2 regions of the Bartonella grahamii subsp. shimonis genome follow, and region 1 is predicted to be linked to the other one. Evidence: predicted binding sites of a transcription regulator. Region 1 holds the regulator's gene; the other holds the start of a gene.
What was found. Region 1 encodes LexA, which represses DNA repair genes until DNA is damaged. Its sites were predicted from a motif close to TGTTCNNNNTGTGTTCNG; they were not measured.
Positions count from the first base shown of each region.

Region 1 (16,278 bases):
ATGTACGTCCAAGTCATTTGCTTGATAAGAAATTCTTTGATTTTAAAACGTGTTAATAAAAATCAGAGATTTAAAAAATAAGTTTAAAGAGTTTAAGACAAGATACTGATTTATAATGATAATTTGTTGTTTTGCAATTTAACTACTGTAAGATTGTTTTGTTTCAAATTCTCTTAATTGCATCCATAAAAAACATCCGCCTGCATATCACAAAGGAAATTCTTGTGTGCATAAAACACTATTGAAAAAAGTTTCCTTTAAATAAGCAATGACTTTCGCACTATTGGCAACAGAAAAATAGTATGATTGTCCGTTTGCTCTTTTGTTAAGTAAAAATAGTGAACGTTGTAGATTTTATTTTATTCTGTTGCATCACTGTCATTTAAGGTGTTAAACTAAGAGAATATATAACTGCTTGATATTTTTGGAGTATATAGTAAACCTTCAAGGCAAGGATTGCCTGTGAATTTTCATAAAGTGAGTTACATAAGCGACCAAGCTCTATTGTGAGCAGCCGATTTTTTATAAACCGGTGTTGATAGGAACTTTCATCATTAAGACAGGGAAGAAGTTAAATTTTCAAACTGCTATACCATAAAGATCATAGGCATCTGACTGTTCAATTTTAACGCTGACAAATTCACCCACACGCAATGGGCGTCGTGATGATATATGGACAACACCATCTATTTCTGGAGCATCGTATTGACTACGTCCTTTAGCAACTTTTCCTTGACTTTCATCGATAAGCACCTGAAGTCTTTTTCCAATTTTTTTCTTTAAAAGACGTGTAGAAATTTGTTGTTGTTTTGCCATAAAACGATGCCAGCGATTTTCTTTCACCTCTTCAGGAATATTTTCTAATCCCAAATCATTCGCGGCGGCTCCTTTTACTTCCTCATATTTAAAGCACCCAGCGCGTTCAATTTTTGCTTCTTCTAACCATTCTAGCAGGATATTAAAATCTTCATTCGTTTCGCCAGGAAAACCAACAATAAATGTTGATCGCACAGCAAGATCTGGACATATTTTTCGCCATTTTTCAATTCTACGGTTTGTTTTTTCCATAAGTGCAGGACGCTTCATGTGACGCAAAACAGTCGGTGATGCATGCTGAAGAGGAATATCCAGATAAGGAAGAATTTTTTTTGCAGCCATAAGTTCAATAACTTCATCAACATGGGGATAAGGATAAACGTAATGCATACGTATCCAAATACCCATATCACCTAGTTCGCGACAAAGATCAAAGAATTTCGTTTTGATTGTACGATCTTTCCAAGAATTTTCGAGATATTTAAGATCAATACCATAAGCACTCGTATCTTGTGAAATAACCAAAAGTTCTTTTACACCTGCTTGCACGAGTTTTTCAGCTTCACGAAGAACATCGCTGATGGGACGTGAAGTGAGATCACCACGCAGAGTAGGGATGATACAAAAACTACACCGGTTAGAGCATCCTTCAGAAATCTTTAAGTAGGCGTAATGGCGAGGTGTCAAACGAATACCTTGGGGAGGAACTAAATCAAGAAAAGGATCATGGACGGGAGGAATTACTGTATGAACAGCTTCTATAACACTTTCATAAGCTTGTGGTCCTGTAATGGCCAATATATTAGGATATGTTTGGCGAATGACATCAGGATCAGCACCAAGACACCCTGTTACAATAACTTTTCCATTTTTTTTGAGAGCTTCATCAATATTGGCTAATGATTCTCTCCTTGCTGTGTCAAGAAAACCACAGGTATTCACAATAACGACATCAGCTCCTTGATGTTGACGTGAAATTTCATACCCTTCAGAGCGAAGGCTTGTAATAATTCGCTCAGAATCTACGAGTGCTTTTGGGCATCCAAGGGAGACAAAACTAATACGAGGTGCTAGCATGATGATCCTACAATTACTATGAATGATTGAGTTACGCTTTTATAACTTAAAAATAGTGTTCTTTATTTTTATACCTATGCAATGCAATCTGTTACAAAGTTATTTGATTTTTTTCTATAAAATTTTATGTGTTTTTATGCATGCATATAATTTTGTCTTATTATATCATAAAATTCCGTCATTAAGGACGATGATATAGGGCTGCTTCCTTCAAAGCATTCAAGTTCTTTTATAAAATACGTGATGAATATTTTAAAGTTTACTTGTTACGCCTTGTGTAAGTAAAGAAGATGAGAGGGAAAAGGAAGTAAAACCCGCTCGATAAGGATCTGGATTGTTTATAGACCGAATTGGTGGCCCTTTGGCTGTGGAGAAGAAGTCAATTGCATGTCGCACAATAAAAAAATACTCAACAGCTTCTTACTGCGATATCTATCGCGCACTTATAAGGTTTATTTTTTAATATTTGCGAATAAGTCCGGTAAGTTTGCCTTGTATTTCTACACGATCGGATTCGTATGTACGTACTTCATAATGAGGATTTGCGGCTTCTAATGCAATAGAAGCTCCTTTGCGTCGATAACGTTTTAATGTGGCTTCTTTTTTATCAATAAACGCAACAATAATTTCACCTGTTATTGCTGTATTTTGACGTTTCACAATGATTGTATCTTTATCAAGGATACCGGCCTCCACCATAGAATCATCTTTAACTTCTAATGCGTAGTGCTCACCTATATTAACCATATTGTGTGGGAGAGAAATGGTGTTTGTTTGTTGCTGTATAGCAGAGGCGGGCACGCTCGCAGAAATACGTCCCATAATAGGAATGGTGATATTTTTTTTTTCTTCTTCCTCAAAGTTATCAAGGTTACTCAAACTTTTTGATATTTCCCTTTTATTTCTTTCTATCATATTAGGAGAAATTTTACGTGCTAAAGAAAGGTTAAATGTTATTTTCTCAGGAAGTCGAATCACCTCCACCGCACGAGCACGATTAGGTAAACGACGTATAAATCCTCGTTGTTCTAATGCTATAATGAGCTTATGAATACCAGATTTTGAAGAAAGTTCTAATGCATTTTTCATTTCTTCAAAAGAAGGAGGAACACCTGTTTCTTTTATGTGGTTGTGAATAAACAAGAGTAGCTCATATTGTTTACATGTCAGCATTTAATGTTCCAATCAAAATAATAAAAAAGGAATAAAGTAAAAATAAATGTATACATAACATTTTTACAAGTTTTTTATTCGCCAAATAAAAAATATTTCCTTTATTTTTGATCTTATCAAATTAAGAAAGTACTATGTTTATTTTACATATTTAAATTATTATTTATATATTATATGGCTATATTAATATTAAATAATGTATAAAAATACTTTATAGCTCTGGTTCAATTATTCAACACTAAATTTTATAACCAATGTTATCCTTTTTTTCTAAAAATATATCTACGTATTTTGTGATTTCTGATATAAAAAAGTTAATTAGAAGGCAGTTTATCAATAGCAGGATAGGCATTCTATATATTTAGAACACTCTATAGGTATTTAGAACCATATTGCATATTATGTCTGCTTTTTTATTCTTAGTAAAATTATCTACAGCTATAATAGTGAGTATAATTTATAGCCATTCGGGATATTTTCAATGAGACTAAATTTTTGCTTCGTGTCTGCTTTATTCTATAGGATAAATTGGCTTTTGTAATATATTCATTATGCATAAATAAAAATTATACCCTTAAAATACCATTGTCGCTCATTGTCCCATTTTCAGGTCTAACGTGCCAACGCTATATACTATTTTGCTGAATCCTAATGTTGCTATAATTTTTGGTTATTGAAAGGAAGCATAAAAGAGATTCTCATTTCTTTTCTGTAGTTTTATTCTCTCACTTGTATTGGCCAAGAAAATGATTTTTATTAAAAAAACTTCGAAATAAGAGAAGCTTACAGTATTTAAGATCTCTCACTCAAGTGATAAAATTATTAAGTTATTATAAATCAATATATTATTTTATAAAGCTGTATTCATATTTGAAAATTGAAAACTAAGATATAAAGATATAAAAATAATATTAAAGTAAAAGATATTTTTCTTTTCTACACATTATGCTCAACAACCCATGTGAGCGGAAAGGGGGGGTGATTTCTTATAATTTTAGCGCTTCGAATCTATAAAACATTTTGCAGTGAAATTTTTCCTTTATTGAAACTTCAAAAAGAAGATTAAAGAATACCTATATAATGATGAAGAAAGGGGGGAAAACGGAAAATTATTGATAACTGAAGAAAATATATTTTTCTTCAAAAGGTGTTGACCAAATGGAAAGTCAACCGTATGTTCCCTTCACTTTCTGCAAATTAGATAGTTTGCAAACTAGATAACTTGTGTGAGAGCGCGTAGCTCAGCTGGTAGAGCAACTGACTTTTAATCAGTAGGTCCAGGGTTCGAATCCCTGCGCGCTCACCAACTTTAAATAATATCAATAGACTATATAAAATTTAAGAATCTTTCTTGTTTTTGTTCTTTTTTATTGTTCCGATTCTTTTTGAAGTTTTTTATTGATTCTATAGTCTGTCATCTTCTATCAGCTGTTTTGGTATAGAGCGATGCTATACTGTCTCCTATCCAATAAAAAAGAACTTTAAGCTTACGATACGGTCGTACCTGCGTTAGCAGCCACACGTGGTTGCTAATTTTCGCAATCCATAGGTTAATTTTCCATAGGTTAATTTTTTAATGCCCACTATATTACATGATTCGCAAAACAAGTTACTAAAATCACTACTTATTCACAGTTTATATTATGAAATGATTTTTCTATAAGACATTGATTTGTTTAATTTTTATTCTTTTTAACATCTACTATAACTACATTTATTTCTTACGAAAACCACAAAAAGGTTAACAATATGTTAATTTCTTGATAGAAGGGGAAAATTCAAGAGTGGTATATGCGCGAGGGAAATCATTTAAAAACGTAAACTCTTCCGTCGCGTACAAAAAGTGTGACGTGGTTTTTACAGTAGTACTTAACAGAAATAAGTGGACTGAATAGATGCCTTCAAATAGAAAAAAGAAATTTACTTTTATTATTAAACCAACGCTTCAATTGTTTTCTATGATCGTCATTTCTCAGTCACTGGTATCTTGTTGCGCAAGCCAAACTATGAATTTTTCAATAAAAGATTCCTATCATATAAAAGATTCCTATCATAATAAACCAATTGACGTAAACACTTCTGTACTACCTCAACAAGTATCTAATAAGAAGAATCAATCGGAAGAAAAAAAGCGTGGGCGAGCTATTGTTGGTAAACCTTATCAAATAAAAGGAAAGTGGTATTATCCTCAAAATGATCCAACGTATAAACGTGTTGGCGAAGCATCATGGTATGGTTCAGATTTTCATGGACGTTTAACTGCCAACGGTGAAATTTATGACATGAATCTTTTGACTGCTGCTCATCCTACAATGCCTCTACCTAGCTATGCTCGTGTTACTAATTTGAAAAATGGATCTTCACTCATTGTTAGAGTGAATGATCGCGGACCTTTTATGAAAGACAGAATCATTGATTTATCAAGGCAAGCTGCGGCAATACTGGGGTATGTAGATAGGGGGGTTGCAGATGTTAAAGTAGAATATATTGCTGAAGCGCCCGTTGGCTATTATGATGGTGCATATTTAATGGCCTCTTATACTCCTGGAAATGCTGCCTCATATTCATTAGCGTCGGAAAATATTTCGAAAAAAAGAGAAACTGTTTTGTTAAAAGAGCAGCGCAATACAGGAAACAAAGAAGAATTAGCTAAAGCAACTGCTGTTGAACAGGAACAGCGTAATAAAACTGTTGCAGTTAAATTGCCAGAAATTGGTCCTATCATGCTTGATAAGCCGATGCCATTCGATCAAGTTGCCTCTATAAATAAGCTAAACAAAAAAATGAAGGTCAATTGGTTGCAGCTGTTTTAAGAAAAAATGCGTTGATTTTTTATCTATATAATTTTCTAGTAAAAAAGATAAAAACTTACAGATTTAGTGTAGGGTTTTCATCTTAAAGCGCGACTTTTCTTGCTGTAATAGCTTTTGCTAGAAAAGAGTAGATTATTGTACCGGGTCTGTTTGTGTAATCTCCAGAACAACTATACTTTCAATTTGAGAGGAATAAAAAGCTTAACAAGTAAAAAATATTTTCTTTTGATTCGGCTTTGCAGTTTTCCTAAGTATCCAGGATAATATCTTGTGAAGAGATTATGTATTACCTCATTCTTTTTTTATCATGTTTTTTAATGGAGTAAGTCCCCTCACTAAAAACAGGGCGTCTCAAACAAAATACACTTAACATTGCTAACTCACGTACTTATTTAAAAGAGACATATTTCAATACGCTACAAGCCTATTTTACGATAGCGTCTGTGAATGGTATAACTGTAACCCTCTAGACATCACTATCTTTACACTTATGAAGATATAAACCGACACCATCATACACTTTGCAAGCCCCTAATGTTTTGTGCGATAATTTTAACACTTGAGAGGTTGATCAGAAGTATTTTTACTCTTTTTTTTTAATAATTTTTATCCATATACGAATCCTACTTATGACGCGTAAGAAAGCGATTTTATTGAATTCAATATGAGAGGCAATATAACGAAAGAATCTTACAGTATTTTTAATCAGATAGAAGTTTAAAATAGGATAATAAATCAATGTACTATAAATAAAAAATCTTTTCGTCTCTCATAATTTAAAATATTAAACTTAACCTAGATGGAAGATAAAAAGTGCATCATATTACTTTTACTAACGCTGAATAAAAATAAAAGCTTTTCTTGAGTTATCAATAATTTCTCAATTTGCGGCAATAGAAAAGTTTTTTCCTATATAAGATTCTTTATGTTGATCTTTGGGATGGGAGGAGAAGCTATGTATATAACATTAAGGATCTTATTGACCTTATGGGGGGTATTGGCATTTGACACGTGGGGGAGAGCAGAATATTTTCAAATTTCTGCACCACAATTATTGTTACTCGATGATAATACAGAGACAATACTTTATGAAAAACAAAGTGATATTCCTTTTTTTCCTGCTTCATTAGCAAAATTGATGACAGTGGAAGTCGTATTTCATCACTTAAAGAAGGGATTATTAAAGAGTACGCAGAAATTCAAGGTTAGTGAAAATGCTTGGCGCAAAGGTGGAGCACCTTCCGGTACAACCACTATGTTTGCAAAGATAAAGACAGAAATCAGTGTTTCTGATCTTTTACGTGGTTTAATTATTGTGAATGGAAATGATGCTGCTATTATTCTTGCTGAAGGAATATCAGGAGATGAGGCTCATTTTGCAAAACTGATGAATCAGCGCGCAAAAATAGTTGGGTTATCTCAGAGTCATTTTGTTAATGCAACAGGGCTACCCGAAGAGGGACAGTTTGTCACAGTGCGTGATATGATTATATTAGCACGTCATATTGTTCAGAAATATCCGGATTATTATGCACTTTATTGTGAGCCTCATTTTACGTGGAATAATATTTTTCAACGGAATAAAAACCCTCTTATTTCTAAGGAAATTGGTGTAGAAGGATTTGGTTTTGGCTACAGTGAAAAAGAAGGTTTTTCAATGGTTGCCAGTATTTCTAAAAATCATCGACGTCTTTTTTTAGCAATCAATGGTTTGCAAGATAGTAAAAAATATACAAAAGAAATAGAACGCATTCTTCAATGGGGAATGACGGCATTTGATCTTAAAACGATTTTCACAAAAGAAGAAACGGTTGGTCGTGCTTCTGTTTATGGTGGTAAGCAAAATTTTGTTCCACTCATTGTTAAAAAACCAATAAGTTTTATGCTTTCGAATGAAAAAAAAGTAAATGTTAAAGCAAAAATTAAATATCATGGTCCATTGAAAGCTCCCATTGTTTCTGGGCAATCAGTTGGCGTTATTCAAATTTTAGAAGATAAAAAGGTTCTTTTGGAAAAACCAGTTTTTGCCGGAATGAATGTTCAGGAAGGAAGTTTCTTTGCAAAAGTAAAAAATGCATTCTATGAAATAACAATTGGATGGTTACGGAAATATTTGTAGTTACACGCTAATAAGGTTAAGGTCATACGTGTCAGGCTATTTTATTACATTCGAAGGAGGGGACGGGGTAGGAAAAACGGTGCAGATTTCTTTACTTGCTGAGTCTCTCTCTCACCAAGGTTATGATGTTGTCACAACACGAGAACCAGGAGGAACGCCAGGAGCAGAAGCAATCCGGCATATTTTGTTGTCGGGACAGGTGCAACAGTATGGGCCGTTGATTGAAACTGTTTTGTTTACAGCAGCACGTGTCGACCATATGACCGAGGTTATCGCACCTGCTTTGCAAAAAGGTAAAATCGTTTTATGTGACCGCTTTATTGATTCTACACGCGTTTATCAAGGTCTCAATGATACAGTCAGTTCTTCTCTTCTTTCTGTTTTAGAGTGTATTGCGCTCAATGGTATCTTTCCTCATTTAACATTTTTATTAGATATGCCAGCAATGTGTGGTATGAAGCGTGCAAATTTACGAAGAAAAAGAACAGAAGAAATTGATTATTTTGAAAAAGATCAGTTAGAAATTCAAGAACAAAGGCGTCAAGCTTTTCTTCGATTGGCCAAACAGGAACCCCATAGATTTCGAGTCATTGACGCCACTGGCTCAGTGGAAGCCATTGCACATCAAATAAAAAATATTTGTCATCAGCTATTGTTGGATCAACTTTCATGAGTAATGTAAATATCTTACGCCAATATGATGATATTGATACAATTTTATCACCGTCCCAGAATAGTGTTGTCTTTGGTCATGAGGATGTTCGTCATTTTTTGACACAAATGCTTAAAGAAGAGCGTTTGCATCATGCATTATTATTTGAAGGAGAGTATGGGATCGGAAAGGCTACATTAGCCTTTCATCTTGCTTGGAACATTTTAAGTTCTCAACAGGGGGCTTTCTTGAAACCCGATCCTTATTCTACTCCATGGCGCCAAATTACACAAGGAAGCCACCCTGGTCTTTTATATATTTCACGTCGATTTGATGTAAAAACGCAAAAGTTTAAAACAGGAATACTTGTTGATGATATTCGTGATATTATGCATTTTTTAAGCCGAACATCGCAAGATAATGGATGGCGTATTGTTATTATTGATTCTGCAGATGATATGAATAGAAATGCAGCAAATGCAATTCTCAAAATACTTGAAGAACCACCTACAAAAACGTTATTTGTTATTATCGCGCATTCTTCAGGAAAATTGCTTCCAACAATCCATTCTCGGTGTCAAAAAATTTCTTTTCGTCCGTTGAATAACGATGAAATGAAAAAAGTTATTACACATATTTTCGCCAATCAGGATTTACCTGATGAGAAAACAATTGAAATGATTGTTAAAAAATCCAAAGGAAGTCCTCGAAAAGCTGCTTTACTTATTTGCCATGGCGGTCTTGAAATTATTAAAACAATTGATGCTCTCCTAGAGAAACCAATTTGTAACGCAACGACTGTACACACTCTTGCACAAACATTTTCATCTGCTTCTTCTACATTCCAATTTCAACAATTTTGTGATGAAATTCTTAATAAAATTCAAAAAAAAGCTATCATGCTCGTTGAAAAGGGAGATTTATTTCTCTCAAAAAAATATGCTAAAAAATGGCAGGAGATTCATCAAGAAATAGAGGAAATACAACTGTTTAATCTCGATAAAAAGCAGTTTGTTATTAACTTACTTTTTAAAGTTCATAAGATCATTCATGAGGATTAGTTTTTCCGTGACAATGTGATGAACAGACGTTATGTCATTATATCTTTTATTTATAGCGTTTTATAACGAGTATGACATGCGTGACACATATTACATAACAACTCCCATTTTTTATCCTAATGGTGCTCCACATATTGGACATGCCTATAGTGCAATTGCAAGCGATGTCTTAGCCCGCTTTCAACGATTAAACGGAAAAAATGTATTTTTTCTTTCTGGTACAGATGAGCATGGTCTAAAGATGCAACAAACCGCAGCAGCATTAGGCGTGACACCTCAGCAACTTGCAGATCGTAATAGTGCTGTGTTTCAAAAAATGCTTGCAGTATTAAATTGTTCTAACGATGATTTTATCCGTACGACAGAAAAACGCCATTATCAAGCTTGTCAAGAAATTTGGAAAAAGATGGAAGCAAATGGCGATATTTATCTCGGTCGTTATACGGGGTGGTATTCGGTTCGCCAAGAAGCCTATTATGAAGAAAAAGATACGGAAATTGGACCAGATAACATCCGTCGTGAGAAGGAATTAGGCTCTCCAGTTGAATGGAATGAAGAAGAAAGTTATTTTTTTAGACTTTCTCATTATGAAAAGGCTCTTCTTGAATATTATGAAAAACATCCTGATTTTATTGCTCCATTTGAGCGGCGTAATGAAATTATAAGTTTTATCAAATCAGGTTTAAAAGATATCTCTATTTCACGCGCAAGTTTTAACTGGGGAGTTGCTGTTCCTGAGAATCCAAAGCACGTGATGTATGTCTGGGTTGATGCGCTTACAAATTATCTATCAGCAATTGGTTTTTTCAATGAAAATTCAAAAAAATGTGATTTTTGGCCTGCAAATACGCATATTATTGGTAAGGATATTATTCGTTTTCATGCAGTCTATTGGCCGGCATTTTTAATGTCTGCTGGAATTGAATTGCCTAAAAATATTTTTGCACATGGTTTTTTACTTAACCGTGGTGCCAAAATGTCAAAATCTATTGGAAATGTCGTTGATCCTTTTAAAATGGTTGATCATTATGGTCTTGATCAGGTCCGTTATTTCCTTCTCCGTGAAGTGCCATTCGGACAAGATGGTAGTTATAGTCATGAAAGCCTTGTGAACCGTATTAATGCTGATCTTGCTAATGATCTTGGTAATTTAGCACAGCGTTGTTTGTCTATGATTGCCAAAAATTGTGATGCAAAAGTCCCTAGAGCAACTTCATTTTTAGCTCAAGATAAACAGCTTTTAGAACAATCTCTTCACGTACTTGAAACTGTACACCAAGCTATGTCTTCTTATAGTATGCATTTAGCACTTTCAGCTATTTTTTCAATTGTAGCAGATGCCAATCGCTATTTTGCCAACGAACAACCTTGGACCTTACGTAAAAATGATCGAGAACGATTTTCTACAGTTCTTTATATAACTGTAGAAATCTTGCGGAGAATAGGAATTATGCTTTTGCCTTTCATACCCCAATCAGCAGCGAGGCTTCTTGATAGCCTTGCGGTTGCTGAAGATGATCGGTTATTGTATCATATAAGCCATTCAAAAATTCAAGAAGGACTTGATCTTCCACCACCAGAACCAATTTTTCCTCGTTACGTCTTGAAGAAAGAAGATACTCATCATGTTGATTGATACACATTGTCATCTTGATTTTGAAGATTTTTCACAAGATTTGGATAATGTTATCCAACGGGCTTTAGATGCTGATGTTAAACGTATGGTAACAATTTCAACCCATGTTCATAAGTTAGATAAGCTGTTAGCCATTGCGCAAAGCTATGATCAAGTCTTTTGTTCCGTTGGAACACACCCCAATCATGCGCATGAAGAACAAAATATTACAGCGGAAGAACTTATAAAGTTCTCGAATCACCCTAAAATTGTTGCGTTTGGGGAAGGGGGGCTTGATTATCATTATGATTATTCTACACCAGAAGAGCAAAAGAAAGTTTTTCAAGAACATATCATTGCTTCTCGAGAAACACAGATTCCTCTTGTTATACATTCACGCAATGCCGATATCGATATGGAGAAAATATTACGTGAACAGATAAAGGAAGGAGCTTTTCCCTTTATCCTTCATTGTTATTCGTCTGGAATGCAACTTGCTCGTGCTGGAATTGAACTTGGTGGTTATATTTCTTTTTCAGGTATTCTTACTTTTAAAAACGCACTTGAAATCCGTGAAATAGCAAAAATTGTGCCCCATGAGCATTTGTTAGTGGAAACAGATGCTCCATTCTTAGCACCTAGTCCCCATCGGGGAAAAACAAATGAACCATCTTTTGTATGCTATACAGCAGCTGTTTTGGCTGAAATAATTGGCTTAAGCATTGAAGAAACAGCTCAAATAACAACGCGTAATGCTTTTCGTTTATTTAGCAAAATGAAATAAGGCAAAAGATATGTGTGATCAATACCGATTTACAATATTAGGTTGTGGTCCTTCTCCAGGAGTGCCACGACCCAATGGTGATTGGGGAACATGTGATCCGAATAACCCTAAAAATAAACGTTACAGAAGTTCTTTATTAGTTGAACGTATTAAACCTTCAGGAGACAAAACAACGATCGTTATTGATACAGGTCCAGATTTTCGCTCACAAATGATTGATGCGCGTGTAAGCCATCTTGATGCTGCTCTTTATACGCATTCTCATGCAGACCATATCCATGGTATCGATGATTTACGCAGCTATGCACTTGCACAAAAATGTTTAATAGATATTTATGCCGACAGATTTACACTAGAGCATCTCAAAAGTGCTTTCGGATATTGTTTTCAAACACCAAAAGATTCATCTTATTCTCCCATTTTAAAAGAGCATCTTATCAATGAAGATAGCCAATTTATTATTCAGGGGCAGGGCGGAGCAATAAGCGTCAATACACATTTACAACACCACGGAAACATTCATTCCTTAGGTTTTCGGATTGGGAATGTTGCCTATTGTACGGATGTTAGTGAATTTCCTGAAAAAACTTTATCCAAATTAATGGATTTGGATGTTCTCATTATTGAAGCTCTTCAATTTAAATCCCATCCGAGTCATTTTTCTGTTGATCAAGCATTACAATGGATAGAATATTTAATGCCAAAACAAGCAATACTTACACATATGGACAGATCGTTGGATTACAACAAGGTTATAAATTATGTTCCATCCTATGTAAAACCTGCATATCAAGGTTTTACTTTTGAAACAGATGTGTAAGCTTATTATGGGCGATATTTTAAGTTAAATAAAATACTTTTAAATTTATCCTTTATTTCATTTTTAACATAATTAGTTTTTTTTATGTCAAAAATGAGGATTTTATGTATAAGAACTTTAAGCGGGGTGTATGTATTGTGGTTTTAGCGGTTTCCTTGACAGCATGTGGAGGGCGTTTAGAAAAAAATATTTCAACGACAACGATACATGACGGATCAATGAGTTGTGCCGATATTCAACGAGAGTTTTTTGCTAATAAACGTCAGATTAATGATACAATTGCAGAGCGTTCTAAAGCAAGAAATAAAAACGTGGCTTTAGCAGCAGCAAGTGTTGTATTTGTACCTGCTTTGTTTTTTATGGATGTAAAATCAAATGAAAGTAATGAGATTTCAGCATCGTTTTATCGCATAATATATATTATGGAACTTTATGGAATGAGCTACTTTTAAAAACTTTATGACCTGATGGTCTTTTAAGTTAAGTAAGATTGAAAATCGAGCTTGTTATTCTGGCTCGAAAATTTCAATCACAATGTTTTTTTATTTTTTATTCTTTTTAAAAAAATCATCATAATTTGTAGTATTATAAAAGCTAAAAATAATATTCCATGAAATAATGGTATAAATGGCTGATAAATAAAATCGGAATAATATATTGTTATTGCTTCAATCAATGTTGCAATACACCACACAATGATACCCCATAGTGAATACATCCAAAGTCCAACTAAGGCAATAGGATAGAGAATAGCCAATATAGCTGATGCAAATTGCCACTGCCAAGGCATAAGATCAAAACGCCATAGAATACCTGGAAAAACACCAACAAGGCGTATCCAATAACAAATACCTAGGACTAAGCAAATAAGTGCTAAAAGCCGTAAATAACAATTATAGATTAAATTTATTTTTGAAATCCGTTTGCGTGAATTATTTTTCACAATAATAACTCTTGCTCAACAGGTTGGAAGTAAGAATCTACCATTTTATCTGTCACATTTGAAAGTTTATCTGGCTGCCATTGCGGGTTTTTATCCTTATCGATTAACATAGCACGTATACCTTCATGAAAATCATGTGAATTAATCATATGATGTGCAATGCGGTTTTCAATTTTCATACAATCTTCCAATGTTTGAGATGAATTTTGTTTCATTTGTCTCCAGATAACTTTTAAACTTATCGGAGAACGTGACTGCAAAATATCATAACATTCTTTAGCAAATAAAATACCTTCATTACTTTTTTTATGTAGCAACTCAAGACATTCTTCTAAGGTATGGGCACTAAAACAAGTGTTAATAATACAACGTATTTCATGACTCGTTTCATAGTCTTTTGTAATTGCTCGCTCGTTTAAAGCTAAAGTAGGATCTCCTTGCTCAATAACAGCTTTTCTAATCATATCGAATTCAATTTCAGCAACGGCGTGTGTTGCTAATCCCAAATTTAAGCAATCTCCCCACTTTATACGTGCGCCTGTTAATGCAAGATAGATGCCAAAATGATTGGGAAGAGATGGTAAGAAAAAACTTGCACCTACATCTGGAAAAAATCCAATAGCACCTTCTGGCATAGCAAAAACTGTATTTTCTGTAACAATTCGATGCGAACCATAGAGAGAAATACCTACCCCTCCTCCCATCCAAATACCGTTTAAGAAAGAAATGTAGGGCTTTGAAAAACGTTTGATATAAGCATTTAGACTATATTCATCACTAAAGTATTGACAAGCAGAAGCGCTTTTTCCCATATGGTAGATTTCTACAACATCTCCACCAGCACAAAAAGCACGCCCCTCTCCTTCAATTAAGACACAAGAAACATTATCATCTGTTTCCCATGTCCTGAGAGCTTTTTTTAAAGCTGAAACCATTCGTTGATTAAGAGCATTTAATGCTGAAGGGCGTGTGAGCTTTATAAGACCAGCACGTCCTTCTTTCGTAAAAGAAATATCATCATCTGCTCCAAAATCAATTTGCATCTTATACCCTTCTTAAAACAACTATTTATTGTTTTTTTATATTTTTTACCCCAAGTTGAGGAAACATTTGCATGATTGCACCGATACAATATATATAAATTCCTGTTACCGAAATTCCTATTTTAACCCAATAGGGAGCCTCTAGTTGATAAAAGAATGCAGAAACACCAAAAAAACACCATAAGAGAAAAATTGGAAAATTAATTCTCCGTAAACGAAGGACTCTTACCGGATGGATAAAATAAATTGGCAAAAAAGATATAATCGCCGATAAAACAATAATGATAAAAGTAAACCACTCGCCGGGTCTTACGACAAAAAGTGTAAAAATCATCATATTCCAAACAACAGGAAATCCTTTAAAAAAGTTTTCTTTGGTTTTCATGCTGGTATCTGCATAATAAATAGCAGATGAAATAACAATAATTGCACTCAATGAAAATGATAACCCTACCCCCATAAAACCACTTTGATAGAGTGCAAAAGCAGGAATTAAGACATAGGTCACATAATCAATAATATTATCTAACAGCTCTCCAGACCATGTTGGAAGAACGTATTTAACATCAAGTTTGCGTGCAATTGGTCCATCTATACCATCAACGAGAAGTGCAAGCCCAAGCCAACAGAACATAGCTGTCCATTCTTTTTGAGAGGCTGATATAAGAGAAAGAAACGCTAAAAATGATCCCGAAGCTGTTAGTAAATGAACAGAAAAGGCCTTTGCTTGTGGCATTGTTACTTTTTTATGGCGTAATAATTTAGCATTTTTTTTGATTTCCTTTGTTAGTTTACGTTTCAAGGTTTTCTTATCCTCGTTTTTAAAGTCTTCAACCATCTATCAATACGCCATTTTTTACCGATGATATAACTCAGCATTTTAAAAAATCATAAAAAGGTTACTTTTTTATATCGCATTATTTATTACATACTATAATAGAAGAGCTTCATATAATAAAAAGAGAGTGATCATTTGGAAATGTTAAAATATTTTTTCAATAGATAAAGGTTCAAATCGTTGTGATATTTGAAAAGAAAGAGCATAAAGATATTGCTGTTATTGGTGCAGGTCCTGTCGGAATGTTAGCAGCACTGAGTCTTGCACGTGAGGGGCTTTCTGTTTTTCTTGTTGGCCCCCCTGCTCATACAGATGAGTTACGGACAACTGCTCTTATGATGCCTGCAATACGCACGCTTCAAAAACTCAATATTTGGAATAATCTTCAAAAACATGCCGCTGCTTTATCGTACATGAGAATTATAGATATAACTTCTAGAATTGTGCATGCTCCTACGGTGCATTTTTCTTCTGCTGAAATTGGTGAAAAAGCTTTTGGCTACAATATACCTAATGTAAAATTG
Region 1 is NZ_CP123961.1:1,466,476-1,482,753, reverse strand. It holds gene ttcA (tRNA 2-thiocytidine(32) synthetase TtcA) at 1-56, shown strand, start outside; gene rimO (30S ribosomal protein S12 methylthiotransferase RimO) at 580-1,893, opposite strand; gene lexA (transcriptional repressor LexA) at 2,353-3,066, opposite strand; tRNA gene QHG57_RS06530 (tRNA-Lys) at 4,297-4,372, shown strand; gene QHG57_RS06525 (septal ring lytic transglycosylase RlpA family protein) at 4,962-5,879, shown strand; gene QHG57_RS06520 (D-alanyl-D-alanine carboxypeptidase family protein) at 6,835-7,998, shown strand; gene tmk (dTMP kinase) at 8,027-8,671, shown strand; gene QHG57_RS06510 (DNA polymerase III subunit delta') at 8,668-9,711, shown strand; gene metG (methionine--tRNA ligase) at 9,788-11,347, shown strand; gene QHG57_RS06500 (TatD family hydrolase) at 11,337-12,110, shown strand; gene QHG57_RS06495 (MBL fold metallo-hydrolase) at 12,121-12,930, shown strand; gene QHG57_RS06490 (hypothetical protein) at 13,035-13,382, shown strand; gene QHG57_RS06485 (DUF6163 family protein) at 13,460-13,873, opposite strand; gene QHG57_RS06480 (enoyl-CoA hydratase/isomerase family protein) at 13,870-14,916, opposite strand; gene pcsA (phosphatidylcholine synthase) at 14,942-15,754, opposite strand; gene QHG57_RS06470 (UbiH/UbiF family hydroxylase) at 15,937-16,278, shown strand, end outside.

Region 2 (16,278 bases), 160 kb from region 1:
TATATTTTTGAAAATGAGGAATGCATAAATAAAAACGAGGGAATAAAATTCTAAAAGGAATCTCTTCGTAAAAAGGGTACAAGAATCATTAGGCGATTAATTTCTTTGTTGCATTTCAAGGATAGTTTTTACTGCGCGCAGTTAATAACAATAAAAATCGATAAAATATAAAAATTAGAGAGTTCTAGCTCGCGATACGGTAAATTTATAAGCCATATTCCTGCATATGCTGTTAATTTTTAAATTAAAACCAGCCGCATCATTTATACGTTTTGTCCAACCTTCAAAGTTGAAATTTACCCCAAAACGCATTTTATATGAAGCATTTCTAATTACAGCACCTTTGTATCACATTAAGCTTTTCTATAAATAAACAGACCGTAATCGTAGAATTGAAATGGCGATATAAAAATAGATTCTTATTCACCAAACACAACAAATCAAGAAACTATAATTTAGAATACGATCAACTTATTAAATGGAATCTCTGATAATAAAAATGCGTACTTCTCGTTCCCCAGTGATCTAACTACCTTATTTATTAAACAGATTTTTCATCAATCATAGAATAATTATAAATTTGCAAACACATCATTTCTTTTCAAAAATTAAACTCTCCAACAAAATTTTACATTCTATTGATAATATATTCTAAAAGCTCATATTTGAATGCTTTTTCCCTTGTTTTTACTTTTCATTATAAACTTGAAAGTGCTATAAAGTAGTATCGCTTAAAAGAAAAAGGACTTCTTATGGTAAAGATCAAAGTAGAAAATCCCGTTGTTGAACTTGATGGGGATGAGATGACCCGTATAATCTGGAAATATATCAAAGATAAATTAATCCATCCCTATCTCGATATTGATCTCAAATATTATGATCTTTCCGTCGAAAATCGTGATGCAACCAATGATCAGGTAACGATCGATTCTGCCAATGCTATCAAAAAATATGGGGTTGGTATAAAATGTGCAACCATTACACCTGATGAGGCACGCGTTAAAGAGTTTAACCTAAAAAAAATGTGGAAATCACCTAATGGTACAATCCGCAATATTTTAGGAGGAGTCATTTTTCGTGAACCCATTATCTGTAAAAACGTCCCCCGCCTTGTTCCGAACTGGACAAAGCCGATTATTATCGGACGTCACGCTTTTGGTGATCAGTACAAAGCAACAGATTTTAAATTTCCAGGAAAAGGAAAGCTCAGTATTAAATTTGTGGGTGATGACAATCAAGTTATTGAACATGATGTTTTTGATGCCCCAAGCGCAGGGGTTGCTATGGCTATGTATAACCTTGATGAGTCAATTCGTGATTTTGCCCGCGCATCCTTTAATTATGGGCTACAACGGAATGTTCCTGTTTATCTTTCAACAAAAAATACTATTCTAAAAACGTACGATGGTCGTTTTAAAGATATCTTTCAAGAAATATTCGATACGGAATTTAAAACTGAATTTGAAAACCGTAAATTATATTACGAACACCGTCTTATTGATGATATGGTTGCTTCTGCATTAAAGTGGTCAGGTGGATACGTATGGGCATGTAAAAACTATGATGGTGATGTTCAATCTGATATTGTTGCCCAAGGCTTTGGTTCTCTTGGTCTCATGACTTCTGTTCTCATGACACCTGATGGTAAAGTTGTTGAAGCAGAGGCAGCACACGGCACCGTAACACGCCATTATCGTCAGCATCAAAAAAATGAAGAAACATCAACAAATTCTATTGCATCTATTTTTGCATGGACGCGTGGATTAGCACACCGTGCTAAACTAGATAACAATGAGAAATTAAAAAGCTTTGCCACAACATTGGAAGAAGTTTGTATTAAAACCGTCGAAGAAGGTTTTATGACTAAAGATCTCGCACTTTTGATTGGGCCTAAACAAAAATGGCTTTCTACAACAGGTTTCCTCGATAAAATTGATGAGAATCTCAAAAAAGCAATGGGCGATTAGTTATTACTTAAATTAAAATTCAAAGCTCTAAACAGAGCTTTGAATTTCTCTTGGCAAATTCAAAGAAGTACCTTATAAATGAAAAAAGGATAAACTTTTAAAATAGCAAAAAACAGTGGAAAAACAAAGCTGGTCTGCGCTTTTATTGGGTAAAAATGGTCTCTGCTTTTTAACGTTTACAGGTGGTGTTGTATTACACGCCACCAACGTTTATATTGTTATTACTATTTTACCCTCCCTTATGAATCATATTGGCAATGAAATATATTATTCTTGGGTGGCGACTGTCTTTATTATAGCTTCACTCCTTGGTACTTCACTTGCAACCAAAATATTAGGGAAATTAGGTCCTCGCAACGCTTATGTTATCTCTGGGCTTACCTTTACTCTAGGCACTTTCCTGTGCAGTATTTCTTCATCTATGCCATTATTTTTAATAGGACGCTTTATTCAAGGGCTTGGAAGTGGTTCTTTGTTATCCCTATCCTATTCCATGGTACGTATTATTTTCAGCCCATCTTTATGGTCACACGCATTAAGTGTTATCTCTGGAATGTGGGGAATATCAACCTTGTTAGGACCAGCGATCGGAGGAATTTCTGTATACTATGGACTATGGAGAGCATCCTTTTGGATCATTGGCACATTAGCTATATTCTTCTTACTCATAGCCTTTAAAACTTTACCTAAAAAGAATGAAAACTATGTTCCAACATCCCCCCTCCCTCTTCTCCAGCTTCTCACACTCACCTTATTAATTTTTATCATTTCTGTTGGAGGAGCTATGGACACAACAATGACAAAAATTTGCGGATTAGTTATCGGACTTAGTCTTCTCTTTGTTCTAGCAAAAATCGAATCATCTAGCTTTCATCCTATGTTGCCACACAAATCCTTTTCTTTTTCTTCTGAAATTTTTCCTGTTTACGCATTAATACTCGTTATGACAACAGTCGTGTACAGTATAGAACTTTATTTACCACTTTTTCTTCAAGAACTCCATGGACAAACTCCACTTATTGCCGGTTATATAGCAGCACTTATGAGCCTAGGGTGGACATGTGGAGCCCTCTTAAGTGCTGATATCGCCACAAAAAAAATTCGCAACATCATTGTATACTCCCCCCTATTAAAACTGTTAGGCATAGTAATTCTTTTATGGCTCATTCCAACAGAAATTTTTACACTTAAATATATTTTTATTATTTGCTTAGCACTATTTTCTATTGGAATCAGTGCGGGCATAGCATGGCCACATTTGCTCACACGAATCTTACAATGTACAAATAATGAAGATGCTCTACGTGCCAGTGAATCCCTTACCTCCGTACAACTATTTTCAGCTGCATTGAGTACAACTCTAGCCGGAGTTATCACCAATCTTGCCGGACTCTTTAATCCTGGAGGAACAATAGGAATGATCTTAGCAGCAAAAACTCTTCTTATAGTGCTCATGGGGCTTTTATTTTGTCTTGCTATTCCATTAGCTCTGCGCATTTCTTACTGCATATTAAAAAACCCAACAGGACATTCCAATAATTAAATAAATATAAAAATTCTTTCTTTACTCAAAAAAGAAAAATATTAAACATCCTTCTCCATATACCATGAGACGCAAAAAACCATTAATCCACACAAAGTTAGAACACTTCCTAAAATAGCTGTATATTCATAACTATAGCCCAATTTTAACACTAATGCTCCAGATTCTGCACCAAGAGCGTTAGCAACATTAAAAGCAGACTGCATTAATGCTCCTGCCAAAATCTGTCCCTGTAGTGCAACATCCATAATTTTTGTTTGTATAGAAGGCATAGCAGCAAAAGAAGTCCCAACAAAAAAGCATCCTATTGCTGCTGTTAACGGAGTATAGGATAAAAAGAAAAAAATAAAAAAAACAAATACGCTCCAAAGCATAGAAAAAAATATCATTGGCGAAATACCAATTTTAACAGCCAATTTAGGCCCCAAAAGATTTCCTACCACCATTCCCAATCCAACTAACGGCATGATAAATGGTACCCACTCAAGTGAAACACCAGAAATATGCATTAATGTTGACTTGATATAAGTGAAAACAGAAAATAATCCTGATGCTCCTACCGAAACCATCAACAAAAGAATCCACACCTGCTTTTGCTTTAATGCACCCATTTCGTGCAAAGGATTCGTTTTTGGAAAACTTGAATCATAAGGAAAAAAATTCCAAATAAGAAAACAACATAATAAAGCAATCATACCCACAAGGACAAAAGCAATCTGCCAACCAATAAGTTGACCAATCCAAGTAGCACTAGGTGCTCCCAAAACGGTTGCAATTGTTAAGCCAAGCATAACATACCCAACAGCTTTAGAACGTTCTTTCATTTCTACCATTGAAGAGGCAACCATAGCCGCAAGTCCAAAATAGATTCCATGAGGAAGTCCACTGAGAAAGCGTAATATTACTAATATGCTAAAATCAGAAACAAAGGCACTCGCAATATTTGCTAAGGCATAAAAAAACATCAATCCTATCAAAACAGTTTTGCGTGATACCTGAGCTGTTGCCACAGCTAAAAGAGGTGCTCCAATCACAACTCCTAATGCATAAGCAGAAATATATTGACCAGCGGTAGGAATATCAACATATGAACTTCGCGCCATCTCTGGCAGTAGCCCCATTGCAACAAACTCTGCAGTACCAATAGCAAAACTCCCCACTGCAAGAGCTAAAATTATTAAACGCCGTATTCTCAAATCAATTCCCAATGCAAGAACCTTTTGTTTATAAGAATCCCTCATATCATCACTTCTGAATAGGAGCTTTAACTGTAGATATCTGTAATACATACAAAAAAATTCAAAACATTGTTATACGCATACCTAATAGTCCCTAATAAAGTTTTAGAAATATTTTGATATATAAAGCATTTTATGGAATTTTAAGTGAGATTTTTTAACGGAAAAGCTTTGAAAACCTCAAGGTTATAGATGTATTTACCTATTTTTATCAGATCTGCCAGATAATAAGCTTCTCTCCTCTTTTCAACAGTTCCAATTTTACAGTGAAACCTTTATTTTGCAACGATATACTATACCCTATAAATAATTCTAAAATTTGTCGAATAATGCATTTCAAACAAGCAAACAACATCTCATCATTATCTTGATACAAAGATAAAACTTTTCCCAAAAGTATTGTTGCTTTATTTTTGTTACCTAAATGTAGATTTTCCAAATCAATAAGCTATAATTTTAACTTTACGCCATTCTTATAAATTATTATAGAGTCTTTTAGGCATCATTACTCCTCCCTCATCTAACAGAGGAATCACGTCAGATATCTAACTTATATCTGTAAATTAAAATATTCACGTAAATATATTATGATTATTTTCAGATAAATTCTATAAACAGAGCAGAAAACAAATGTGATAAGTTTTATTTCAATGTATTTATCGATATTTTATAAATGCACTAATTATCGTGATTAATATTTAATTTTTTTACAACATAATATCTATAGTTTTTTATTTTATATATTAATAACATTACATAAATATCTTGTAAATAATACTTATATTAAGATATAAAAATAATAAAAACCTAGAATATAAAATTATAACATTTCAAATGTTGTAACCTTATTTTAGTTTTCTTTTAATTTTCTAAAAATTTATCTGTGCGGTTGTATATAACCCATTCTTTACCTTTAGTAATAAAAAACACAAAGTAGCACATAAAAATACAATTTTCATACTTCTTTAAGAGTTCGCTAACGCCTCATTAACATTGTTGCTTTAAACAGTCATCAGAAACAGAAATAAACTGTTTTTCTCCGGATCAGGTAGCGCGTACCGGAGTAACAGTTTCTGTTTTATATAGTAATTAGAAAAAGAATATGTGCCCTATAAAACCGCACTGTTATATCTTAGGATAGTGCAACTTTATAATTTTAGAAGGTGTTTCTAATTTCATATTTTTAGCTAACTTTGTAAGTGCAAGAATAAATTCAATAAAAAAATGAAGCGCTATATTACGATTAATATTTTAGCGTCCTTGTGCCCATAGAGCACGCGTTTCAGCGCAAAAGTCAGCATAACAGCCTTCTTCAATGGCATCACGAATTCCCTGCATCAGTTGTTGGTAATAAAAAAGATTATTCCAAGTCAACAACATACCCCCAAGAGATTCATCAGATTTGATCAAATGATGCAAATAAGCACAACTATAATCATGTGCTGCTGGACAAAGTGACTGTGGATCAAGAGGATGTGGATCTTCTGCATAACGCGCATTACGCAAATTAATTCTACCAAAGCGGGTAAAAGCTAAACCATGACGTCCTGCACGCGTCGGCATAACACAATCAAACATATCAACACCACGAGCAACACTTTGTAAAATATCATCAGGTGTCCCTACTCCCATAAGATAGCGTGGTTTATCCTCTGGTAAAATCGGACAAGTAGTATCCAATACCGCTGTCATAACACTCTGCGGCTCACCAACAGCAAGCCCCCCAATAGCATAACCTTTTAAGTCCATTTCTTTTAAAGCTTGAGCAGAACGTTCACGCAGTTTCATATTATCACCACCTTGAACAATCCCAAACAATGCTTTATCTGGCTGATCTCCAAAAGCTGTTTTACAACGCTGCGCCCACCGCAATGAAAGTTCCATCGCTTCTTCCATTTCTTTTTCAGTTGCAGGTAATGCAATACATTGATCCAACTGCATCTGGATATCCGCACCAAGAAGTTCTTGAATTTCGATAGAACGCTCTGGACTCATTTCATAGTAAGCCCCATTAATGTAAGAGCGAAAAATCACACCTTGTTCAGTAATTTTACGGATTCCCGCCAATGACATAACCTGAAAGCCTCCAGAATCGGTTAAAATAGGTCCGCTCCAGCGTGAAAATTCATGTAATCCTCCCAAACGCGCAACACGTTCAGCTCCTGGACGTAACATTAAATGATAAGTATTCCCCAAAATGATATCTGCACCAAGATCACGTATTTGATCCATATACATAGCCTTAACAGTTCCTGCCGTCCCAACGGGCATAAATGCAGGTGTACGAACACATCCTCGCCCCGTTATAATTTCGCCTCGACGTGCATACCCATCTTGAGCAATTTTTCTATAATGAAATGTCTTTATCATAACTCCCGTCTTTTTGATTCCATCAATGCATATCTCTATAGAAAGAAAAAAATATCCCCCTTACGAGCATTGTCATAAGCTTTATGAATTAATTTTTGATTCGCTCAATATTGTAACCAGCATAAAAAATTAAACGAGATAAAAGAACATTTATTGTTACGAAATCACCATAATAAAAGTGATAATCTAGCTCCAGAAAAATAGTAAAATCCTTATAATATCATACCTCAAAATACCTACGTTTAACGCACTAAAGCCTTAATAGAACTGCAAAATATATCACAATAATCTCATCTTCACATACTTCCATAAGCAGTAACTTCGTACGCATAGAAGAAAATTCTGAACGCATTGTACAGCTTACAATATCCTTTACTTTTACAGATAAAAATTTTTCATCTATTGGGCACGGCGGATCCTCACGCTTAATAAAAGCGCAAATGAGCATAATCATTTATCCACTCACAATATTGAGATAGCTCTTGGCACTTGAGATAATTCACAAAAGAAATTAACGTGTAAATAAAAACACTTAAAAAAACTAAAAATGCTTTTTTTAAAGATTCTCAAATACCAAAAGCTCTATCGTAACATTAGAGGCTGAAAAAGCGTATGATGTACCCGCTTGCCTCCTTCATAAGCTTTAAAGATGGTGCTGCATGATAGATTTTATACTATTTATAGCTTTAAAAACTATACACGCCATGAACGTCATCGTGGACGTGAATGTTGATATGTACTGAGAAATGCTTCTTAAAAAGATACGTAAATGTGCAACATAAATATATTCCGTTTTGAGCGTTCCTCTATTAAAAAACGAGAAAAATAAAAGCGTAAGGCTATGTATAATCTTCATTATTTAAACGACATTGCTTTAGATACTTTTAAAAAAGTAAAACTGAATTAAAAAGGAAATGGCAAAACGAGCCATTTGTTTTACCTCTGCGCCTTTATATTCTTCTAAGATTAAACTGTCTTCTTGTTTTAAAGATTACACCAATGATATATATAACACTGGTTTTCCACCTTGCTAGGAAAACTGGAACAGCTCGTAAGGCTCTTATCCGTCTTAATATGTATTTCAAATATGCTGCTGCATTAGGATTGGATATTGATTTACAAGCAGCAACAAAAGCACACGCTCTCTCAGAAAAGTAACATCATAAAACCATTAATAGACCGGCAATGGATTGAAGAGAAATGCCGAATTTTTTATAAAACACTTTGCCAAACAACAACTATAACATAACAGACTTTGCGTTTTCTTATTCTAACAGGTGTCTATATAAATCCTTTGCGTTATATTCTTCGAGAAGATTCAATTGAAGGAAATATATGGACAATTCTTAGCTCAAAATTATGAAAGCTAAGCGTAGTGCTACAAAAGAGTTTCGTGTGCCTTTATTGATCAGAAAAGAGTATTTTTTCTTAGAAACTTACAATTGAAATTAATATAATTTATACTATTTTGCATCCGCAGCAATAACGGCTTTGGTAATTACATCTGGATCTGCAACAGGTTCACCACGTTTAATTTTATCAACATTTTCCATACCTTCAACAACCTGTCCCCATATGGAATATTGACGATCAAGCCACGGAGCATCTGCAAAACAAATAAAAAACTGAGAATTAGCAGAATTTGGATTCTGGCTACGTGCCATAGAAACTGTACCACGCTTATGAGAAAGATTTGAAAACTCTGCTGTTAAATTTGGTTTTTCTGAACCACCCATACCTGCACGTGATAAATTGAATTTTTCACTATCCTTTTTTCCAAATTGCACATCTCCAGTTTGCGCCATAAAACCATCAATAACGCGATGGAAAATAACATTATCATAAGCACCTTCACGCACCAGTTCTTTAATACGTCCAACATGACAAGGCGCTAAATCAGCCAAAAGCTCAATAACAACTCTTCCCTTTGTTGTTTCAAGAATTAAAGTATTCTCTGGATTTTTATTCTCAGCCATATGGAAAGCTCCTTTGATTCATTTCTCAACTTGTAAAGTAGCAGCATTAATGACATCAGGATTTTTTACAGATCCATTATTACTTGTCGTACCTTTTTTTATTTTATCAACAACATCCATCCCCTTTATAACCTCTCCAACAACCGTATACTGGCCATTTAAAAAAGCAGCATCATCAAAACAAATGAAGAATTGAGAATTCGCGGAATCTGGATCTTGTGACCGTGCCATCCCAACAGTACCACGCTTAAACGGCTGCTTTGAAAACTCTGCCGGTATATTGGGATAATTTGAGCCACCCATACCAACGCGTTTCAGATCAAAATCTCTACTGCCTTTTTTTCCAAACTTTACATCACCAGTTTGTGCCATGAAATTAGGAATAACACGATGAAACACAACATTATTATAGGCCCCGTCCTCTGTTAATCTTTTGATTTGCGCAACATGTTTTGGCGCCAAATCAGAACGCAGACGAATAATGACATCACCATCTTTGAGAGATAAAACAAGAAGACTTGCATCACTTGTTGTGCTAGAATTACCAGCGACAGCGGACAATGAAAAAAAACAAAACACACATATCAAAACAGCAAAAATTCTACGAGACACAATTATTTTCCCCTAAAAGATTGGAATTTCGAGTTCAAAGCTTGCGCAATATTGGGTGGTACAAATGGTGTCACATCACCTCCCATAGAGGCAATTTGGCGTACCAATGTAGAAGTTATCGCACGCCCAGAAACGCTTGCCGGCAAAAAAACAGTTTGCAATTCAGGAGCCATAACGCCATTCATCCCTGCCATTTGCATTTCATAATCAAGATCAGTACCATCACGCAATCCACGAATGAGAAATGAAGCACCAACTTCGCGCGCCTTCTCAATTAGAAGGTTGCTAAATGAAAGAACCTGCAATCGATTAGAATCTCCACCAAACAAGTCTTTCCCTACCTGCGTAATGAAATCAACACGCTCTTCAAAGCTAAAGAGTGTTTTTTTGCCAGCCTGTATCCCTATAGCGACGACCACCTTATCAGCTAACACAAAACACCCTTTCAAAACATCAAGATGACCATTTGTAAGAGGATCAAAAGAACCTGCGTAAAGAGCAATTTTCATGATTTTACTCCCTCCTCTTCAAAATTATTTTTCTTCTCTCATATCAACTGTATCTGAATGCTTCTCACCTTCATCATCTAATGAACTCGTATCATCTTCAGGTTCAGAAATACGTTCAACCGATACGACTCTTTCACCTTTGGCTGTATTAAAAATTGTCACTCCCTTAGTTGAGCGCCCAGCAATACGAATTCCCTCAACAGGGACCCGAATAAGCTGTCCCCCATCTGATACCAACATAATTTGATCTTGCGCCTTCACCGGAAAAGCCGCTACTAATTTACCAATTTCAGCTGTTTTAGATGGATCTGTTGCACGAATCCCTTTTCCGCCACGTCCTGAAATCCGGAACTCATAGGACGAAGAGCGTTTACCATAACCAAACTCACTCACCGTCAAAAGCATTTGTTCACGCGCATGAAGTTCTGTATAACGTTCATCTGTTAACTCTGTTTCCCCCCCCCCTTCTTCCTCATCAAGAGTTACAATATCGTCAACATCAGCATCTGCACCAGAAGCACGCCGTTCATTCATTACACGTTTAATATAAGCAGAACGCTCAATGGACGTCGCCTCGACATGCTCTAAAATTGTCATCGAAATGACTTTATCGCCCTTAGCTAAATTGATACCACGAACTCCCACAGAATTACGCCCAGCAAAGACACGAACATCAACAACTGGAAAACGAATACATTGTCCATTGGCTGTTGTTAAAACAACATCATCATATTCTGTACAGGTTTCAACAGAAAGAATTTCATCTTCTTCATCAAGTTTCATTGCAATTTTACCATTACGATTAACCTGAACGAAATCTGATAATTTATTACGACGCACAGTTCCACGTGTTGTCGCAAACATAACATCCAATGCACTCCAGCTCGCTTCATCTTCAGGCAAAGGCATAATCGTTGTAATACGCTCACCTTGTTGTAAGGGAAGCATATTGATCAAAGCCCGCCCACGCGATTGGGGTGCCCCCAGCGGCAGTCGCCAAACTTTTTCCTTATAAACAATCCCACGTGATGAAAAGAAAAGAACCGGAGTATGCGTATTGGCAACAAACAACCGCGTTACAAAATCCTCATCCTTCGTGGACATACCAGAACGCCCCTTACCACCACGTCGCTGTGCGCGATAGGTATTAAGAGGCACACGCTTAATATAGCCACTATGGCTCACTGTTACCACCATATCCTCTGGTGCGATCAGATCTTCACTCTCCATTTCAGCGCTACCAAAACCAAACACGGTACGTCGCGGCGTTGCAAATTCCTCACGAAGAGCACTCAACTCATCCTTAACAATACACATAATGCGTACACGTGATGCCAAGATATCAAGATAGTCTGTGATATCCACGCCAATTTTATTCAATTCATCAGCGATTTCATCACGCCCAAGGGCTGTCAATCGTTGCAAACGCAACTCTAAAATAGCACGCGCCTGTTCTTCAGAGAGATTATAAGTACCATCCTCATGAATAATATGACGAGGATCATCAATAAGTTTAATCAAAGGCGCGACATCCATCGCTGGCCAGCGTCGCTCCATTAACTGTGCACGTGCTGTTTGCGGATCAGGAGCTTTGCGAATAAGTGCTATAATTTCATCAATATTGGCAACAGCAAGGGCAAGACCAACCAAAACATGTGCCCGCTCTCGTGCTTTACGCAAAAGATATTTTGTTCGCCGACTGACAACTTCCTCCCGAAAAGAAACAAATGCACGAAGCATATCAAGCAACGTCATCTGCTCTGGTTTTCCCCCATTTAAAGCAACCATATTACAACCAAAAGAAGTTTGTAGCGGCGTATAACGATATAATTGGTTTAAAACAACTTCCGCAACAACATCTTTCTTCAGCTCAATAACGACCCGATACCCATCACGATCAGATTCGTCACGCAAATCAGAGATTCCCTCAATGCGTTTATCGCGCACCAATTCGGCCATTTTCTCAATCATCGTTGCCTTATTAACTTGATAAGGGATCTCACTCACAATAATTGCTTGTCGACCACTGCGAATTTCTTCGATCTCAACTTTAGCACGCATAATGATTGAGCCACGCCCTGTTTCATAAGCAGCACGGACACCAGAATGGCCGAGGATAATGCCCCCTGTAGGAAAATCCGGACCAGGAATAATTTCAATTATTTTATCGAGTGAGATATCAGGATCATCAATCAAAGCGATACAACCATTAACGACTTCACCAAGATTATGGGGAGGAATATTGGTTGCCATTCCCACAGCAATCCCCCCTGACCCATTAACCAAAAGATTGGGAAAACGTGCTGGTAAAACAAGTGGTTCACGCTCACGCCCATCGTAATTATCCTGAAAATCAACAGTATCTTTATCGATATCAGCTAAAAGCTCTTCTGAAACTTTTTCTAAACGACACTCAGTATAGCGCATGGCCGCAGGTGGATCACCATCAACGGAACCAAAATTTCCCTGACCATCAATCAATGGATTTCTTAAAGAAAAGTCCTGCGCCATACGCACTAAAGCATCATAAATTGAAGCATCGCCATGAGGATGGAATTTCCCCATAACCTCACCAACAACACCAGCAGATTTACGATACGACTTGTTGAAAGAAAGCCCCATCTCATTCATAGCATGAAGGATACGTCGATGAACAGGCTTAAGACCATCACGAACATCAGGAAGTGCACGAGAAACAATCACGCTCATCGCATAATCGAGATAGGAGCGTTGCATTTCATCAACAATACTGATTGGTTCAACACCGGTTAGCACAACACGTTCTGGGGGTGGAGTAAGATCGGTCACAATTTTAAAACTTTCAAAATAGAATCATTTCACTTTGTTTATATCGAAAAATACACTAAAATACCAATTTCTCCCCCATAACAAAAAAGAAATTTAACAATATTTTTCAAGATGTTATTAATTTATGTTTAAAATTACCAATAATAATCAACAATTTCCATTTTGCTAAACTTTAAAAATCTGAAACAAACAAACCATAAAGTAATCATAATACTGCATTAAAGATTCTTAAAAAGGTACGTCATCATCTAATTTGTGTGAAAAACTTTCTCCCAATTGATTATTATTTTGACCAAAAGTATTTTTTTGATTTGAGTTACTATCGGCAAAGCCACCACTATAACTTCCCCCTTGACTTGCACCTTGTTCCCCGCCCACTGCTCCCCGCCCATCAAGCATTTGTAATTCACCACGGTACTTTTGCAAAACAATCTCTGTTGTATAACGGTCATTTCCATTTTGATCTTGCCATTTTCGTGTCTGTAACTGCCCCTCAATATAAATTTTGCTGCCTTTTTTTAAATATTGCTCTGCAACTTTGACAAGGTTTTCATTAAAAATAACAATATTATGCCACTCAGTACGTTCTTTTCGCTCATTTGTATGCCGATCACGCCAACTTTCTGAAGTAGCAATACGCAGATTTGCCACTTGATCACCAGAATTCAAACGGCGGATTTCAGGATCGGCACCAAGATTACCAATCAAAATAACTTTATTAAGGCTACCAGCCATCGCACAAACTCCAAAATTTTAGTTCGTAAAATACTCTGTTTTATAACAGTTATAACTATCTTGACCTTCAATTTACATGTCTGCAATTGATCTTCAATATGGATATTGCTATCCTGTCCCAATATTGTATCCGTGTAATTATAACAAAAGATGATAAAAACGCATAGTCTATTCCACCACGAGAGAATAAAAAGCTGCTCATTTGTATTTTTCTTTTCACAAAACTTGTACTTTCTTTTGCATTAAAGCAGTTAAACACATTGTAATTTTAAAAAAACAATTTGATTCCATTTTAGGTGCTCACTTTTTGTTACATATGCTAAGGATAAAATATGACCTATCAAAAATATATCTCCATTCGTGGTGCGCGTGAGCATAACCTTAAAAATATTGATCTCGATCTGCCTCGTGACAAACTCATTGTTATAACAGGACTTTCTGGATCAGGAAAATCATCCTTAGCTTTTGATACAATTTACGCTGAAGGACAACGCCGCTATGTCGAAAGCCTTTCAGCCTATGCACGCCAATTTTTGGAAGTCATGCAAAAACCCGATGTCGACCGCATAGACGGTCTCTCTCCAGCTATCTCCATTGAACAAAAAACCACCAGTCGCAATCCTCGTTCAACAGTAGGTACCGTTACTGAAATCCACGATTACATGCGCCTTCTCTTTGCACGTATTGGTATTCCTCATTCTCCTGCGACAGGACTTCCTATAGAAAGCCAAACGGTAAGCCAAATGGTGGATCAAATTATGTCCTTACCAGAAGGAACACGAATTTTTATTATGGCACCCTTGGTACGAGGACGAAAGGGAGAATATAAAAAAGAACTAATAGAACTTTTAAAAAGAGGATTCCAACGGGCTAAAGTTGATGGTGAATTTTATGAAATCCCTGACATTCCACCTCTTGATAAAAAGTATAAACATGACATAGATGTCGTGGTAGACCGCATTGTTTTACAAAAGGATATCAGCTCTCGCTTGGCTGATAGTATAGAGACCTGTTTACAGCTAGCAAATGGACTTGCCATAGCTGAAATGGCAGACCAACCCTTGATACAAAAAGAAACGACAAAGGAATCTGCTCATAAATCAAAAAATGATACACACAAACGCCTCATTTTTTCAGAAAAGTTTTCCTGCCCTATATCTGGTTTTTCTATTCCTGAAATTGAACCACGCCTTTTTTCATTTAATAATCCTTTTGGAGCCTGTCCCCTCTGCGACGGATTGGGCATAAAAAAGGCAATGGATCCACTGAAAATTGTGCCAAATAAAAATCTTACCCTAAAGAATGGAGCCATTGCTCCTTGGGCTAAATCGGATTCACTTTATTATAGCCAAACCTTAGAAGCATTAGGAAAAGCTTACGGTTTCAAACTCACAGATCAATGGTGTGAACTCTCTACTGAAGTACAACAGGCTATTCTCTACGGTACAAAAAGCAATGAAATTTCTTTTACCTATAAAAATAATTCTGGTTCGCATAAAACGACCCAACCTTTTGAAGGAATCATCCCCAATATGGAGAGACGCTGGAAAGAAACCGATTCTGCTTGGTCTCGAGAAGAAATCGAACGTTATATGTCTTCTTCGCCTTGCCCAGCTTGTCACGGTTATCGTTTAAAACCAGAGGCACTTGCTGTAAAAATCCATGGAATGCATATAGGGCAAATATCAGAGCTTTCTATTCTAAAGGCAGATGATTGGTTTGCCAATATTCATCAATATCTCACAGAAAAACAACGTAATATCGCCATACGTATTTTAAAAGAAATTCGCGAACGCTTAGCTTTTTTAAATCATGTAGGACTGGAATATCTTACCTTGTCTCGAAATTCAGGAACGCTTTCAGGTGGAGAAAGCCAACGCATTCGGTTAGCATCCCAAATTGGTTCTGGTCTTACAGGCGTTCTTTATATTTTAGATGAACCATCTATCGGTTTACATCAACGCGATAATGAACGCCTTTTGGAAATGCTGCGCCATTTACGCAATCTTGGCAATACAGTTATTGTCGTTGAACACGATGAAGATGCTATTCTCACAGCAGATCATGTTGTCGATATGGGCCCTGCCGCGGGCGTTCATGGTGGAGAAATCATAGCGCAAGGGACACCACAGGAAATTATAGAAAATTCAGCCTCTCTCACAGGCCAATACCTTTCAGGAAAAATGGCTGTTAAAATACCTGCCAAACGACGCAAAATATCAAAAATGAAAACGCTTAAAATCATTGGTGCCAAAGGAAATAACCTCAAGAATATCAATGTGAACATCCCTCTTGGAACCTTCACATGTGTAACCGGTGTTTCTGGAGGAGGAAAATCAACATTTCTTATTGAAACGCTTTTCAAAGCAGCATCACATCATATCATGGGCTCTCATCACAGCCCTGCCAGCTATGACAAAATTGAAGGATTAGAATTTCTTGATAAAGTCATTGATATAAATCAGTCCCCCATTGGACGCACCCCACGCTCTAATCCCGCAACCTATACAGGCGCTTTTA
Region 2 is NZ_CP123961.1:1,623,338-1,639,615, forward strand. It holds gene QHG57_RS07170 (NADP-dependent isocitrate dehydrogenase) at 753-1,967, shown strand; gene QHG57_RS07175 (MFS transporter) at 2,083-3,510, shown strand; gene QHG57_RS07180 (MFS transporter) at 3,552-4,751, opposite strand; gene tgt (tRNA guanosine(34) transglycosylase Tgt) at 6,000-7,118, opposite strand; gene QHG57_RS07190 (hypothetical protein) at 8,118-8,276, shown strand; gene QHG57_RS07195 (peptidylprolyl isomerase) at 8,582-9,094, opposite strand; gene QHG57_RS07200 (peptidylprolyl isomerase) at 9,113-9,706, opposite strand; partial or broken gene coaD (pantetheine-phosphate adenylyltransferase) at 9,696-10,215, opposite strand; gene gyrA (DNA gyrase subunit A) at 10,240-13,023, opposite strand; gene ssb (single-stranded DNA-binding protein) at 13,252-13,758, opposite strand; gene uvrA (excinuclease ABC subunit UvrA) at 14,091-16,278, shown strand, end outside.
Region 2: uvrA (excinuclease ABC subunit UvrA) is a predicted target of LexA. The motif match lies at 14,056-14,073, and genes of this name have one in related genera.